Regions from separate parts of the Gordonia malaquae genome, predicted to be linked through region 2. Evidence: riboswitches for the same ligand, from Rfam matches in the RefSeq annotation. Region 2 holds a riboswitch; each other region holds the start of a gene.
The links. Region 2 has a riboswitch for cobalamin ahead of metE (5-methyltetrahydropteroyltriglutamate--homocysteine S-methyltransferase). Riboswitches for the same ligand answer to the same signal wherever they lie in the genome.

Region 1 (5,602 bases), on a different contig from region 2:
CGCGGCCACCTCGTCGGCCGGATCGCCGCCCCGGTCGGTGGGTGCAGTGACGACGACCCAGTCCGCCGTCACCGTTTCGGCCCGTCGACGGTGCCGCAGGTGATGATGAGCGGTCTTCCGCTGCGCGGGTGTGCGACGACCTCGGCGTCGAGACCGTACACGTCGGCGAGGAGTTCACTCGTCAGGACCTCGTGCGGCGGGCCCTCGGCGACCAGCGCACCATGGTCGAGGATCACGAGTCGGTCGCAGAACTCCGCCGCAAGCGACAGATCATGAAGTGCGACGAGCGCGGTGCGCCCACTCTGTCGGACTCCGGCGAGCAGGTCGTACGCGGCCGCCGGGTCGAGGTGGTTGGTCGGTTCGTCGAGTACAAGCACCTCGGGACGTTGAGCGAGCGCCCGCGCGACCTGCGTCCGTTGCCGTTCTCCTCCGGAGAGCGTCTGCCAGGTGCGAGAACGCAGGTGGCTGATGCGCATCGCGGCGAGGTGATCGTCGACGTCGGCGACGCTCGAGGGCACCGCCCAGCCTGTCCGGTGCGGGATGGCGCCCAGCCCGACCACCTGTTCCACGGTGAGGTCGAGTTCGGTCGCCACATGCTGCTCGACGACGGCGACTCGTCGTGCGTACTCCCGGCGACCGAACTCCTCCACCGGCTGCCCGTCGATGCAGACCGTCCCCGACGACGGCCTGCGCCATCGGGCGACCAGCGAGAGCAGTGTGGTCTTGCCCGACCCGTTCGGCCCGATCAGACCGGTCACCGCCCCGGAGGGTGCAGTGCACGAGACCCCGTCAAGGAGAACCTTCGACTTCACATGGACACTCGCATCGATCACGCGGATCTCCGGAGGATGCTCGTTCACGCGGCGCCTCCTCTGCGCCGGAGCAGCCACACGAATGCAGGCACGCCGATCACGGCGGTGACCAGACCCACCGGGATCTCCTGGTGCGCTACGACGGTTCTGGCCAGTACGTCCGCCCAGACGAGCAGGAGCGCCCCGACCAGCAGCACCACGGGCAGCAACCGCACGTGCAGAGGCCCGACGATCATCCGCGCCGCGTGCGGCACCACCAAACCGACGAATCCGATGATCCCGCTGTGCGCCACCATCACCGCGGTGCAGACCGACACGATCGAGTACAGCAGCCACCTGGTGGCGGTGACGTTGACACCGAGCGACGTGGCACTGCGCTCACCGAATGCGAACGCATCGAGGGTTCTCGACACCAGCACGATCACCGCGGCGGCGACCAGGACCACGGTCAGGAGCAGCGGCATCGTCGACCAGCGTGCACCGGCCAGCGATCCGAGTGTCCAGCGCATGACCCGATCCGCGGCTCCAGTGTCGGCCCGCAGAATCATGATCGCGCTGAGGGCCGCGCCGGCTTGGGCGACGGCGACACCCGCCAGGATCAACCGGCCCGGCAGCAACGCGCCGGTCCGAGTGGTCGCGATCGCGAACACGGTGAGCAACGCCAGCATCGCTCCAGCGAATGCCGCGACCGACACCGCCGGACCGCCTGCCAGCCCGGCGACAGTGGTTCCGAGCGTGAGGACGGCCGTGGCGCCCACAGACGCCCCGGACGCGAGTCCGAGAATGTACGGATCGGCGAGGACGTTGCCCGTCAACGACTGCAGGACGGCCCCGCACAATGCCAGCCCGGCCCCCACCACCGCGCCCTCGACCACGCGGGGCAGACGCAGATCCACCACGATGTAGGCGGTGTTCGCATCAACACCCGACCCGATCCCGAACTGGCCCGCGACGGCTCGATACACCTCGCCGAGTCCGATGTCGGCCGAACCCGCGAACACCCCGACGCCCATGCTCACCACGAGCAGAACTGTCAGACCGACCATCCAGCCGAGGTAGGCCGAAGCCGATCTCGTGACGGTCAGCGCTTCGCCAACTGTTCGGACACGGTCACCGCCCCGTCGATGAGGCGGGGTCCCGGTGTGCTCGTCGAGAACGGCAGCACGACGAAAGACCCGGCCTTGACTGCCTTCAGATTCTTCAACACCGGATCGTTCTCCAGGTAGGTCCGCTTGGCCTGTGCCGTGTCCCACGAGGCGTCGGCCAGCACGATCACGTCCGGATCCGCCCGAACGACGCTCTCCCAATCCCCGTCGGCCCAGTTGCCGTCGATGCCAGCGAACACGTTTCGGGCGCCGACCGCGTCGATGATCAACTGCGGGCCGCCCTTCCCACCGCCGACGTAGGGCGTGGTGGTTCCACTGTCGTACCAGAAGATCGACTTGCCACGCCCGGCCGCTGACGCCTCGACGGCCGCGAGTTCGTCACGCATCCGTTCGTTGACCGCGTCTGCCTCATCCGTGCGGCCGAACAGCACACCGTTGTCGGAGGTCTCGCCGGCGATCGCATCCCACGACGACTCGGCACGCTTGGTCTTGTCGTTGCACGCGAACGGCGACACGTAGGTGGCGATGCCCAGAGCGTCCAACTCGTCCTGGCTGCCGAGAGCCTTCTCGTCGAACGCCGTGCCGTACGACGCGAGGAGCAGATCGGGCTTACGCGTGATCACGGTCTCGCGGTCCGGGAACTCCTTCGCGAGCACTGGAATCTTGTTGTAGGCCTGCTCCCACTGCGGCGCGATCGTGTCGTCGAGATATGCGGTGCCTATCAGCTGTTCACCTGCACCGATCGACAGGGCGGTCTCGGTCGCTCCTTGGTTCAACGTGATCGCGGCCTTCGCCGAGGCGCTCAACGACACTGTCCGGCCGCAGTTCTGCACGGTGATCGCGCCCGACGTCGTCTCGTCACCGCCGTTCGTGCTTGTGCAGCCGGCCAACAACAACGACATCGCGGCGATCGAGGCGCCGACTGTGAAACGGGTACGCAAAGTACGCCCGCCTTCCATTACTCGTGGAAAACCTATTCGGGGGTCGGTCACGGCCGGTCTCCTGGCTCAACAGGGTCTACCGGCGGAACAACCTTCCCGGGCGCTGCCCAGTGGCTGAAGACGTTGACTTCTCGGTCCCGCCGGACCTGCTCACAGTGGCGAGTACCGCGCCGGTTTCTCACCGGACTTCCCGAACACCGTGACGTCGGAGTGATCGTACCCGAGTTACACCGTTCGACGGCTTGCAGCGGTCTGCGCAACCGGGTTGGATGTTCGGGTGCGATCGGGACGAATCGGCTTCTGTGCCGTGATGATGACGGCCGTGTCAGCCGTCGGCGGAAGCGCCGCTCCGCTGATGTTGCAGTCGGTCGACAGCGCGGCGTTCGCAGCCGAGACATCCCCTGTCCCGACCGAGCAGAACGTTCCGAGCACCAGGACCATCACGATCAGCTGGGTCGGTGACAACATCCTCGGCACCGACAAGGATTTCGGCGGGGGCACCCTCCCCGAACTGTGGGCCCGCGCAGGCAAGTCTCCCGACTACTTCTTCCAGAACGTGAAACGTTACTTCACCGCGGACGATCTGACCGTGGCGAACTTCGAGGTCGCCCTCACCGGCGAGCGCCGCGAGCGGTACAAGGGCGACGGTGAGACCTACCACTTCTACGGCGACCCCGCGGTCGCCGAGTCGCTGCCCGCCGCCGGGATCGACGTCGTCACATTGGCCAACAATCACACCTTCGACTACGGCCAGGCGGGCTTCGACGACACCACTCGCGCGTTGGACGCCGTCGGCGTCGATTACGTCGGAACCGGCCACGAGTCGGAGGGCTCGACGTACGACTTCCGCGTGATCCGCGATGTGAAGGGTGTCCGGGTCGGACTCGTCGGCTATCAAGCCTGGGCCGACACCGTGCCATTCCGTGCCAAAGTCCGCACCGACTTCTCAACCCTCCGGGCGGAGGGTGCACAGGTGGTGATCCCGTTCTTTCATTGGGGAATCGAGGCGGAGAATCGGCCGTACGAGGTGCAGACCTCACTCGCCGAGTTCGCGATCGATCAGGGCGCCGACGCCGTCATCGGCACACATCCGCACGTGCTCCAGTCGATGTCGACGTACAAGGGCAAGTTGATCGCCTACTCGCTCGGCAACTTCTCATTCGGCGGCAACACCAACCCGTCCGACAAGCGCACCATGATCCTGCAGACTCGCCTCACCGTCACCGGCGAGCGAGTGTCGGGATCGGAGTACCGGGTGATCCCGACCCGCCTGTCGCGCGACGCCGGATTCAACGACTACGTGCCGACGCCGTACCGCGGTGCCGAGAAGGCCGAGACGCTGGAGTTCATCAACGAGATCTCCCCCGACCTGCACGGTCGGATCGGAACCAGGTTCCGACCCGTGGAGTCCTGACCCATCAGAGGCTCGCCCGTCTCCCACGCGGTGGTGAAGGCGGCGTCCAGACGGTTCTCCACCACCTGCAACGCTCTGATCCCGAACAGCACGTCGTCGTGCAGGGACGGCTCGTCCGCGAGCAGGGAGGCGACCACCTCGTCTCGCATGACGATTTCGTGGACGGCATCGGCCTCGACGTGCTCGCGGTAGAAACATCGTGCGGGTTCGGGGGCGTCGATCCGGTCGAGTCCGGCGAGCAGCCAGGCCGATCCCACCGGCGACGTCACCTCGGTGGCCGCGAAATGTCCGACCGTCGCGCCGCGCCGTGAACGACGAAGCCCCAGGCACGACATCAGATTGACCGGTGCCAGAACCACCGCCGGGGCCGCGTCCAGATACGCCAGGTAGCCGTCGTCGAGGTTCATCGACGACAACAGTTCGGCGAACAGTTCCTGATGCACGCGTTCGCCTCGACCGGCTCCGTACTCGTCGTACTCCACCGCGACGAACGCCGCCTTCGCCGTACGACTCAGTCGCGGGATCGCCCACGCGTGCGGGTCCGCCTCCTTCAGGTGATACATGGAGCGAGCCGCGAAATAGTCGTTGAACTCGTCCTCGGTGCCGTGCCTCTTCAAGTGCGCGGTCACGCCCGACGGCACAGCACGCGCCAGGGCGCCCAACTGATCGTCCGCAGATCCCTCACCGAGGAGCTGAGCCGCCTCATCGGCGACCGCGTCGAGGAACATGTCCTCCAGACGGGTTCGCGCACTGATGACGGCGGGATCCCACTCACAGTCTCGTCCTGCGTCGGACCACCCACGATAGTGCAGTTCGTGGCATACGAGGAGCGCGAGCTGAACGTCCTCACCCCATGGATCGAGGTCGTCCGGGACATCGATCGCCGTCGGCGCATCGCCTGTCGATGCACGAACCGCATTCACGATGCGCTTCGACACCGGGCCGCGAGAATCGGGCAGCGAACGTTGAGCGCGGCGTGTCGGTGTCTGGGTCTGTCGAGTCACGATTGGTCACCTGCCTGTGGTTTCGGGAGCCGGACCGCCGATGACCGGGTACCCGGTCGTGCGGGGCTCCAAACCAGGATTGACTCCGGCTCGTTCCGGGTACCCCAGGATCACCACAGTTTCGCACCGACGAGCGCCGCACGAACGCAAGGAGGTTCCATGAGAGACACCGCGCTGCTTCACCGCTCCGGAGTTGTCGTATCCGGGGAGGCCGTCGTCGACGCCGACCACCTCCCGATCCGCTCGGGACCGGTCACGGTCCGCCTGTCCAAGGCTCTCGGGCTCCCCGGGTTGCTGCCCGACACTGTCGGGGCCGCACTACGAT
Region 2 (5,602 bases):
GCACGCGCGGTGAGTGGATGTCGTAGACGCCCGGCCCCACCTGCGTCGCGAAGCCGATCGCGTTGAGGTCGGCGAGCACCTCCATGTGCGAGCGGGCAGCCTCGATGGAGGTGACGTCGGCGTCCAACCCGGCGATCGCGCCGATGACTTCCCCGAACTCCGAGTAGCACAGGTGCGTGTGGATCTGCGTCGCATCGGTCACGCCCCCCGTCGAGAGACGGAACGACGTGACCGCCCAGTCGAGGTACGCCTCGCGGTCGGCGGCACGCAGCGGCAGCAGTTCGCGGAGGGCCGGTTCGTCGACCTGAATGATCGCCGCACCCGAGCGTTCGAGATCGACGGTCTCATCGCGGATGGCGAGCGCCACCTGGTTCGCCGAATCGGCGAGCGGCTGATCGTCGCGGACGAACGACCACGCCAGGATGGTGACCGGGCCGGTCAGCATGCCCTTGACAGGCTTGGAGGTGAGGGACTGCGCGTACGAGATCCAGTCGACGGTCATCGCGGCGGGGCGCACCACGTCGCCGAAGAGGATCGGCGGACGGACACAGCGTGAGCCGTACGACTGCACCCAGCCGTTCGCGGTGGCGAAGAACCCGTCGAGTTGCTCGGCGAAGTACTGGACCATGTCGTTCCGCTCGGGCTCGCCGTGCACGAGCACATCGAGTCCGATCCGCTCCTGCAGTGCGATGACATCGGCGATCTCGGCGCGCATGCGCTCGATGTAGCCGGCCTCGTCGATCGCACCGGTGCGCAACGCCTGACGCGCCTTGCGGATGTCAGTGGTCTGCGGATACGAGCCGATCGTGGTGGTCGCGAGAGTCGGCAGGCCGAGCGCGGCGTCTTGGATCACGCGGCGATCGGCGGCGGCCGTACGGGTCGAGTCGGCGCTTGTCAGAGCAGCCAGGCGGGCGCGGACGGAGTCCACGTGCAGACGCGGATCATCGGATCGGGACGCCAGCGCCGCACGTGCGGCGTCGAACTCGGCCGCCTGGTATGCCCGGCCGTGCGCGTAGGCGCGCCCCAATGCGGTGACCTCGCCGACCTTCTCCTCGGCGAACGCCAGCCAGCCGTGCAGCGCCGGGTCGAGACCGTCCTCGCCGCGGAGAGTGTAGGGGACGTGCAGCGTGGAACAGGACGTGGACACCGCGAGCGTCCCGACGACTCCGCGGATCGACTCGAGGCGGCTCAGAGCCGCGTCGAGGTCGGTACGCCACACGTTGCGGCCGTCGACCACACCCGCGACGACGTGCTTGTCGCCGAGACCCGCGGCCAGCACGGTCTCGACCGACCCGCTCACCAGATCGACGCCGACACCTTCGACACCGGTCCGCGCCAATGCGGCCAGGGCGTCGCCCGCATCGCCGAAGTACGTCTGCACGAGGATCGACGGGCGATCCGTCGCCGCGGCCAGTGTGCCGTAGACGCGTTCGGCCAGTTCAGCGAGACCCTCGTGGGAGTCGGTCACCAGGATCGGCTCGTCGATCTGCACCCAGGACGCACCCGCGGCAGCCAAACGCTCGAGCAGGTCGACATACAGCGGGATCAACTCGTCGATGCGCGCCAACGGGTTCGCATCGTCCGCCGTCGTGGGCTTGGACAGCCCGAGGAACGTGATCGGCCCGATCACCACCGGCCGGGCAGGGACGCCTTGCGCCCGGGCTTCAGCCAGTTCGGAGAGGATCTTGGTCGGATCGAGGGTGAACGTGACGTCGGCGCCGATCTCCGGCACCAGGTAGTGGTAATTCGTGTCGAACCACTTCGTCATCTCCAGCGGCGCCACGCCGTGTGAACAAGGCCCGCTCGCTTCGCTCCCGGCGCCGTCTGAACCGCGCGCGGCCGCGAAGTACGCCTCGAGCGGGTCGTCGATCGATGTGACACGTGTCGGAAGCGCTCCGAGGAGTACAGCGGTGTCGAGGATCTGGTCGTAGTACGAGAACGTGTTGACCGGGATCGAGTCGAGTCCGGCGGTCAAGAGTTGGCGCCATCCGTCGCGGCGGAGTACGGCGGCGACCGATTCGAGGGCGGCACGGTCGGATCGACCGGCCCAGTAGGCTTCGATTGCGCGCTTGAGCTCGCGATTCGCGCCGATCCGGGCCGTGCCCGGCACGGTCGCGGTGAAGGGTGATGTTGTCGGATGTGTCGTGTCGAGGGACATGACTGTTGTATCTCCTGCATGCGGTGCGGACGGCCGTCGCCCTGCGGGAGATGTCACGAATGGACGGTCCGTCGAACGACGACCGTGCACTCGGTGTCATCGCCCAATCCACGAGGCGGACAGCCACCGGGCGCGGCGCGCCCAGTACAACCGGCAGGTCTTCGGGCTCGTCGGCGGGCGCGTGGGCGCACCTACTGGCCGTCGCTTCCCAGACCCGGATGTTCACGGGTCCAGTGCGTGTGACGGCGGTCGTTCCGACATACCGCTGCGGGACAGCTCCGGTTTCTCACCGGATTCCCTCTTCGTGACGACGCCGGGGCGGCACCACGTCGACGCTCGACGGCGACACAGGGGCTCCATGGTGAGCGCTGCCGAGCGAACCGATTGCGGCCACAGTCTATCGACGTGCAATCGCGAATCCATCATCGAAGGATGACGTGGGTTTAACCCTGGCGTCATGGACGAAAGGTCATCCTTGGCGTGCCTTGAACCTGGGATTCAGCTTGTTGATGACGTACACGCGTCCGTGTCGCTTCACCACCTGTGCGCCGGGTTGGTTCTTCAGTGACCGCAGCGATGATCGGACCTTCATGGTTCCTCCTCTATAATGAAAATGACAATCATTACTATCACACGGAGCGTCGCCGCTGTGCTCCTCGTACCCAGGGAGGATGTCGAGATGCGACATCGTCCGTACGGTCGGGACCATGTCTACTCACGTGATCGCATTCGAATGGACAGAGGCGAACCGCGCAGGGTTGATCGAGACGCCGGTCCGGATCGCCTGCTACGTCGTCGCCGCGCTGGTGATCAGGTGGCTGCTCTTCCGGGTGATCGATCGAGCCACACGGCCCAGATCGCGCACCACGCCTGACGAGCGTTCGGGGATGATCAAGGCCCTGCGGGACAAGACCAACAGAACCGCGCCCAGAGTGGTCACCCGACGGGCGCAGCGCGCCAAGACGATCGGGTCGGTGCTGAAGTCGACGGTCTCGGTGGTCGTGGTGGTGTGGTTGGCGCTCTCGATCCTGTCGGAGCTCGATGTGAACATCGCCCCGTTCATCGCGTCGGCGGGGATCATCGGACTCGCCATCGGTTTCGGCGCCCAGCACCTCGTCGCCGACTTCGTGTCGGGAGTGTTCATGATGATGGAGGATCAGTACGGGGTGGGCGACATCGCGGACTTCGGCGACGTCGTCGGTGAGATCGAATCGGTCGGGTTGCGGATCACCACCGTCCGGGACATGGATGGAACCCTCTGGTACATCCGCAACGGTGAGATCGAACGTGTCGGAAACATGAGCCAGGACTTCGCCGTCGCCCGTGTGGAGGTGCCGGTCGCGACCGACGTCGACCTCGATCGTGCACAAGACGTGGCGCTTGCGGCGGCCGTCGACGCCGCGGCCGAAGGGGCGGTCGTGAAGAACGTCCGCGGGGAGCCGGAGATGCTCGGCGTTCAGGAGGTCACCCCGTCCCACGCCGAGCTGCGGCTCACCGTCAAGACCGAACCCGGAGCGCAGTGGTCGGTGCAGCGTCATCTGCGCAGCAGGATCCTGCGCGCATTCGACACCGAGGGGATACGACTCCCGTTGCAGCCGTGGGGCGCACCAGGGGCGTCCGCACAGGCCTGACAGGCGGCGAGCGGCCCTCCACCGGTCAGTGGAGGGCCGCTCGGGTCTGCAGTGCTCCGGACTACTTCGTGATTGCGCCGATCAGCTTCGGACGCAACTCCGCTGCAGCGATCACCTCGTCGACTGAACCGACCCGGACTGCGCGGTTGATGTCGTGGACGGCGTCGAACTCCGCCGCCAGCTCGGAGATCTTCTCGGCCCGCACCGAGGTGCGGAGCTCGTCGAGTTCGGCGGCCAGGGTCGCGCGGTCGGCGCCCGTCGCCTCGGTGACACGTTCTGCGAGGGCCTCGACGCGAGGATCGTTCGCGGTGCGTACACCCACCTCTCCGGAGAACACGACCGCCGCAGCGGGCGCGCCGCCGAGCACCGACGCGAACGAACCGTCGACGGCCAGAACAGTCATGTTCGGGTTCAGCGCCTTGGAGAACACGACGAACGCACCGCCGTGATAGCGCGAGATCACGCAGAAGGCGATCGGGCCGTCGAAGTTGATGATCGCGCGGCCGATCTCGGCGCCGTACTCGAGCTGGAGCTTGCGCAGCGACTCGGGCGAGCCGTCGAAGCCCGACAGGTTCGCCAGGACGACCACCGGACGGTTGCCGCTCGCCGCGTTGATGGCCCGTGCGGCCTTCTTCGACGACTGCGGGAACAGGGTGCCTGCGCTGAACGTGTCCGGGCCGTCGGTCGGGAGGAAACCCCTGCGGTTGATCGGCGTCGACTCGATGCCGATCAGTGTCACCGCGTGACCGCCCAGATGAGTGTCCTGCACAACGACGGTCTCGGCGTCGGCCATGCCCGCCCACCGTTCGAGCGCCGGCATGTCCTGGTCGACGACCGCGCGCATGACGGATCGGATGTCGAACGGCTTCTTACGGTCCGGGTTCGCGGTCGCGGAGAAGATCTCGCCGACCGTCGCGAAGTCGCTGCCCTCGAGCTCGTGCGGGAAGTCGGAGATGTCCCGGTCGATCGGGTCTGAGCTCGTCGCACCGCGCGGTCCGGCCTCACCTGGCGCGACGTAGGTGTGGTCGTAGTGGCTCATGACGATCTCGATGGCAGCGGCCGTGTTGGGCGCCCAGTACTGGGCTTCGCCGTTCGGCCCCATGATGCGGTCGTATCCGCCGAGTCCGAAGTTGTCCTCCGCCGACACGCCGCCGGAGAAGTCGAGTGCCTGCTTGCCGGTCAACACCATCGACGAGTCGGGTGTCATCACCAGGATGCCCTTGGTGTGCATGAGCATCGTCGCTTCGGCGTTCCAGTAGGCCTGACCGCCGACGTTGATGCCGCTGACGACGATGTTGATCTCGCCGCCGTCCTGCGTGAACTCGACGATCCGCTTGAGTGCGGCCGCCACCCAGTCGAGATTCTCCGTGCCCGAGTCCATCTTGACTGCGGCGCCGGAGGAGATCGCGTACCACTCGACGGGAAGCTGCTGCTCCTCGGCGAGATCGAGGGCTGCGATGTAGCGGCGGCACTCCGGTTCGGTGAGGGCGCCGAGCGCCTTCGTCGGATCGCCGAGCATGACGACACGACGAACCCCTTCCGGGTACTTCGTCGTCGGCGTGCTGACTGTTCCGACGACGACTGCCGCGGTGTTGCGGCCCTTCGCGCGATCGACCGGCTCGAGTGCACCGTCGTCGTTCAGGTCGTACTCGGTGAAGTCGCCGAGCTGTTCGACGAGCTCGTACGGGTAGGCGGTGCCGCGGCTGGTGGCCTTGAGGACCTTCTGGCGGTACGCATCGATCGGTTCGACGGGATCGTTGCTCGGGTCGCCGACGGTGACCAGCGGGCGGCCGTTGTCGTCGAACGTCACGTG
Region 3 (5,602 bases), on a different contig from region 2:
CACCGTCGAAGGCGGGATGTTCGTCTTCCGGATGGTGATGCCGGACCTTGCTGAAGGGTCCGATGCCACTGATGCGGCATTGATGTTGTTCGCTGCCCGGTCCGATCTGTTCCAGGGCATGGTCTTGTGGGATCAGTACGAGGCGATCTACCGCGTCTACCAACGGCGCCTTGCCCAGACCGTCGACACGGGTGCGTTCACCAACCTGTACGACCCGCTGTGTCAGGTCGCCGCGTCGTACGCGACTGTGCGTGGGGTTCGTCAGCACACCGGGGAGAAGTTCGTCGACGAGGCTGTCTCGTGCATGGAACGTGTCCCGGCCATCGGACAGTTGCTGCGTGGGGGTCTCCTCACGCCCACGCAGTTCCGTCTGGCTCTCGATCAGACCGCTGCAGTCGTCGACACCGATGTCCTCGCGGTGATCGACGCAGAGGCCGCCGACCGACTCCGTGGCGCGGGCAATCTGACCGGTCCGCGGGTGACCGAGATCATCGCTGCTGTTGTCGCCGAACACGACGCCGATGCCGCCCAGGCGGCTCGTGAGGCCGCCAAGCCCCGCAAGAAGGTCGTGGTGGAGCCGGTTGACGGGACTCTGGCCGATCTGCGGGTGACAGGATCGGTCGAGGACGTTCGTCTGGCGCAGGACTCGATCGATGCAATCATCGCGGGCGTGTGCCCGGATGATCCGCGTGGCAAGGCTGTGCGGCGTTCGGACGCGGTGATCGCGCTGCTCACCGGCAAGGTCTTCGCCTGCCAGTGCGCGGGCGACGACTGCCCGTCCCGGGCGGGCGTCGATGGTGCGGCCCGTCTGGCGACAGTCGTACTGCATGTGGTGGCTCGGCGGGAGTCGCTGACCGGGGAGTCCGATATCCCCGCCTACCTGGATGGGTTCGGTCCGATCACCGCCGAGCATGCCCGCGACATCGCCGCCGACACCGATACCGTGGTCCGTGACCTCGACGTCACCGACCTGCTGGGCGGGGCGTCACAGCCGAGCAACGGGTACCGGCCGACCGCGGCGTGCGACGCCCTCGTGCGGGCGGTGCACGGCAGGTGCACCCACCCGGGGTGCGATATGCCCGCCTACCGGTGCGATCTGGATCATGTCGCCGAGTACAACCACGACGACCCGGCCGCGGGTGGTCCGACGTGTCCGTGCAACCTCAATCCGAAGTGCCGGTTCCACCACGGTCTGAAGACGTTTGTCAACGGCTGGCTCGACGATCAGATCGTCGACGCCAACGGTGTGATCTGGACCGAGACCACCACCCCGGAAGGCATCACCGTCCGGTCGCGGGCATTGAACCACTGGCTGCTGCCCGAACTCGGGCTCCTCCCGTGCGTCCACCACGACGCCCCGACAACCTCGCGGCCGACCGCCGAGTCAGACCCGGGGCGCCCGCGGACGCGTACCGACGCCAAACACCGGTACCGCATGAGAATGCGGGCCCACAACCGCCGCACACGGGAACGACCAGCCGGCCCGTCGAGCGCAGTCAAGACGCCCCCGTTCTGACCGAACACGGTTGAGGTTCGGTTCGTCGACACAATCTCGACTGCGCTCGACAATCAACTGCGCTCAACAAACGACAGGGCGCGACAGAAGGAGCTAGTCGACACGTCGAAGGGTGCCGTCGGCGGATGCGAGGACGCGGATATGGCTCCGAGCCGGAGATCCGCAGCCGTGATCACATCCAATCCAGTGTCCATGCGGCGGTGCATCGGCGTCCGGGTCGAGGTCCGCGACGTGATCGCGCAAGGCGGTCCGGACATCGGCGGCCGACTTCGCACAGCCGGGTGATCCTGTGCACGCGGTGAGCGTGGTCCAGGGGGAGCGGGAGTCGAAGATGAAACCCAGGGGAGCCAGCACTCGGACGACGGTTTCGGCGACCGCTTCGTCGAGGTCACCGATCAAGATCTCGCGTTCGGTCGTGATCGACACATGCACTCCGATCGCGGCCGCGTATCGCGCTTGTTCGGCGCTGAGGTTGCCGAACGGCACAACTGCACCGAGCATCACGCGGCCGTCGGTCTGGTCGAACCATCCGACACGGGGTTCGGGATGACGTGACACCGGCAGCGGCCCCTCGGCCGATGCCCCGAGGGTGGAGAACAACGTGGTACGACGGTCCTCGTCGAGGTCGGAGATCCGCCACGCACCGTCGGCGACGTCGAGGAACGCCCGAGCGACCGCGACCATCTGATCGGGAAGATCGCGCAGCGGTACCGGTCCGATGACGTGTGAGCCGCCGATCACGACGACGGCGTGGTCCGAGTCGACCGCGACACCCGCGACGTCCGTCGTCCTGGCGAGGACGTCGCCGCGTCCGTCGTCCAAGCCGAACCAGAACCGGCCCGACAGGACCGCCGACCAGTCAGCGGCCACCAGGGCGTCGACGAGTGCATCCGCGAAAGGCCGCAGGTCGGCGAGCCCGCCGACCCTGCCGCTGAACGGAGAGACGATCACGTTGCGGACCCTGTCATGGGCCGAGTCCGACGCGAGGCCCGCCGCGATCACGGCCTCCGCGAACGCCGCGACATCGTTCTCTGCGATCCCCCTGACCTGGAGGTTTCCGCGGACCGTCAGTTCGATGGTGCCGTCTCCGAACTCGTCAGCCGCCAGCGCGAGGGCGTCGAGAGCTTCGGACGCGATCACGCCGCCCGGCACCCGAATCCGGGCCAACGCGCCGTCGGCGGCCTGGTGGGTCCGGAAGACACCGGGGCAGCGGTCTGCGGGAATGCTCACCCGTTCAGCCTAGTTGTCGCCGGGCTGGCTACGATTGGCGGCGAACTCGATGTGGAAGCCGGTGTGAAACCGGCGCGGTCGCGCCACTGTGAGGACCCGGTGTTCATTCGCCGGTCCGAGCCAGACCCACGTCGTCAGGCCGAGAAGCCTCGGCCGTCCCCACGATGCCGGGCGCGTATTCCCGGCGAGGAGTACGCCGTGATCACGCTGCTGTCCACGTCCGACACCGATCTGCGCACCGCCGCCACCTGCGGCGCCGACTACCGGGTGGCGAACCCGAGCCGCATCCTGCTCGACGAGATCCCCGCCCTCATCGACGGCGCCGATCTCGTCGTCGTCCGAATCCTGGGTGGTCGACGGGCGTGGGAAGAGGGGCTGGACGCCGTCTTTGCCCAGCAGGTTCCGGTGATCGTCCTGTCCGGTGAACTCAATCCCGACCCGGACCTGATGGCCATGTCGACGGTTCCGACAGGCGTCGCCGCTCAGGCCCACAGCTACTTCGTCGCAGGCGGTCACGCGAACCTCGCCGCCGTGCACGACTTCCTGTCCGACACCGTGCTGCTCACCGGTCTCGGCTTCGCTCCTCCCGTCGAGACTCCCGCCTGGGGAGTCCTGGAACGCACCCCGTCCGGCCGGTCAAGCGACTCTTCCGGCCGATCAAGCGAGTCTTCCGACCGGTCGAGCGAGTCTTCCGGTTCATCGAGCGCAGTCGACACGCGCGTCGGCGTCCTGTACTACCGCGCCCAGCACCTCGCTGGAAACACCGAGTACGTCGACACCCTGTGCACCGCGATCGAGAACCACGGCGGGCAAGCAGAAGCGGTGTTCTGCGCCTCGCTGCGTGCCGCCGACGACGAACTGATCGCACATCTCGGCACCTTCGACGCATTGATCGTGACTGTGCTCGCGGCAGGCGGCACCACGCCGGCCACGGCGGGCGCAGGCGGAGACGACGAAGCATGGAACGTCGAACGTCTTGCGGCTCTGGACATTCCGATCCTGCAGGGGCTGTGCCTCACATCGTCGCGTGACGATTGGGAGTCCCAGGACGACGGGGTGTCGCCGCTCGACGTCGCTAGCCAGGTCGCGGTACCCGAGTTCGACGGCCGGATCATCACCGTGCCGTTCTCGTTCAAGGAGTTCGACGAGAACGGTCTGCCGTTCTACGCGCCCGACGTCGAGCGCTGCGCGCGCGTCGCAGGAATCGCCGTCCGGCACGCTCGGCTGCGTCACCTCCCCGCGACGGAGCGCCGCATCGCGCTGCTGTTGTCGGCCTACCCGACGAAGCATGCACGAATCGGCAACGCCGTCGGCCTCGACACCCCGCGCAGCCTCGTTCATCTGCTGAGGGCGCTCGGCGACGCCGGTTACCAGGTCGCCGGCGACGTGCCGGGCCTCGGCGCGACCCCGGATGCCGACGATCCCGATGCACTGATGCACGCACTGATCGACGCCGGAGGCCAGGACGCCGACTGGCTCACAGAGGAGGCACTGGCGGCCAATCCGATCCGGGTGGGCGCGGCCGACTACACCCGCTGGTTCCAGACGCTGCCCGACGGTCTCCGCGGAGCGGTCATCGAGCATTGGGGACCGCCACCCGGCGAGCTCTTCGTCGACCGGTCGGCGAATCCGGACGGCGACATCGTGATCGCCGCCATGACGTTCGGGAACATCGTGCTCCTGGTTCAACCGCCCCGCGGGTTCGGCGAGAACCCCGTCGCGATCTACCACGATCCGGACCTGCCGCCGAGTCACCACTACCTGGCGAGTTACCGCTGGCTCGCATCGCGGGCCGACACCGACGGGTGGGGTTTCGGAGCCGATGCCGTCGTCCACGTCGGCAAACACGGCAACCTGGAGTGGCTGCCCGGTAAGACCCTCGGGATGTCGGCGGACTGCGGCACCGATGCTGCGCTGGGCGATCTTCCGCTGATCTACCCATTCCTGGTCAACGACCCCGGCGAGGGCACGCAGGCCAAGCGTCGAGCGCACGCTGTCCTCGTCGACCACCTGATTCCGCCGATGGCCCGGGCCGAGTCGTACGGCGACATCTCCCGCCTCGAGCAGCTTCTCGACGAGCACGCGAACATCTCGGCACTCGATCCGGGCAAGCTGCCAGCCATCCGACAGCAGATCTGGACCCTCCTGACCGCAGCGAAGATGGACGCCGACCTGGGCCTCGCGGAACGGCCGGAGGAGGACGTGTTCGACGACATGCTCCTGCACGTCGACGGATGGCTGTGCGAGATCAAGGATGCCGCGATCCGCGACGGTCTCCACGTGCTCGGCCAGGCGCCGGACGCCGAGACCGAAGTGGACCTGGTCCTCGCCATGCTCCGGGCCCGTCAGCTGTGGGGTGGTTCGCAGAGCCTGCCGGGCCTGCGCGAAGCACTCGGTCTGGTCGAGAACGACTCGTCGCGCGGCGACGTCGATCGTGTGGAGCAGATCGCTCGCGACCTCGTGTCGACATGCGCCGACGACGACTGGTCGACGGAGGCCGTCGCCGCTGCGGCGGCCGATCATCCGGACGAGGTGGGAGAGATCCTCACGTTCGCCGCCACCGAGGTGGTTCCACGGCTGCGTCAGACGAGTCGCGAGATCGACCAGGTGCTCCACGCGCTCGACGGCGGTTTCATCGAGGCCGGGCCGAGCGGCTCCCCGCTTCGCGGTCTAATCAACGTGCTCCCGACGGGTCGCAACTTCTACTCCGTCGACCCCAAAGCGGTCCCGTCGCAGTTGGCTTTCGAGACCGGCCGCGCGATGGCCGACTCGCTCGTCGAACGGTACCTCGCCGATCACGGCGAGTATCCGGCGTCAGTGGGACTGTCGGTCTGGGGAACCAGCGCGATGCGGACC

Region 1: linked by a shared signal. The riboswitch ahead of WFK36_RS03460 (ABC transporter substrate-binding protein) and the one ahead of metE (5-methyltetrahydropteroyltriglutamate--homocysteine S-methyltransferase) in region 2 are both predicted to bind cobalamin.
Region 3: linked by a shared signal. The riboswitch ahead of cobN (cobaltochelatase subunit CobN) and the one ahead of metE (5-methyltetrahydropteroyltriglutamate--homocysteine S-methyltransferase) in region 2 are both predicted to bind cobalamin.

Annotation. Positions count from the first base shown of each region.
Region 1 covers NZ_JBBCUB010000001.1:701,223-706,824, reverse strand. The annotation lists gene WFK36_RS03475 ((2Fe-2S) ferredoxin domain-containing protein) at 1-72, opposite strand, end outside; gene WFK36_RS03470 (ABC transporter ATP-binding protein) at 69-860, opposite strand; gene WFK36_RS03465 (FecCD family ABC transporter permease) at 857-1,858, opposite strand; gene WFK36_RS03460 (ABC transporter substrate-binding protein) at 1,894-2,859, opposite strand; cobalamin riboswitch at 2,894-3,093, opposite strand; gene WFK36_RS03455 (CapA family protein) at 3,125-4,273, shown strand; gene WFK36_RS03450 (iron-containing redox enzyme family protein) at 4,156-5,277, opposite strand; gene WFK36_RS03445 (hypothetical protein) at 5,437-5,602, shown strand, end outside.
Region 2 covers NZ_JBBCUB010000004.1:116,656-122,257, reverse strand. The annotation lists gene metE (5-methyltetrahydropteroyltriglutamate--homocysteine S-methyltransferase) at 1-2,158, opposite strand, end outside; cobalamin riboswitch at 2,296-2,491, opposite strand; gene ykgO (type B 50S ribosomal protein L36) at 2,628-2,750, opposite strand; gene WFK36_RS15010 (mechanosensitive ion channel family protein) at 2,866-3,789, shown strand; gene WFK36_RS15005 (ATP-binding protein) at 3,851-5,602, opposite strand, start outside.
Region 3 covers NZ_JBBCUB010000002.1:316,238-321,839, reverse strand. The annotation lists gene WFK36_RS08540 (HNH endonuclease signature motif containing protein) at 1-1,516, shown strand, start outside; gene cobG (precorrin-3B synthase) at 1,610-2,746, opposite strand; cobalamin riboswitch at 2,758-2,896, shown strand; gene cobN (cobaltochelatase subunit CobN) at 2,945-5,602, shown strand, end outside.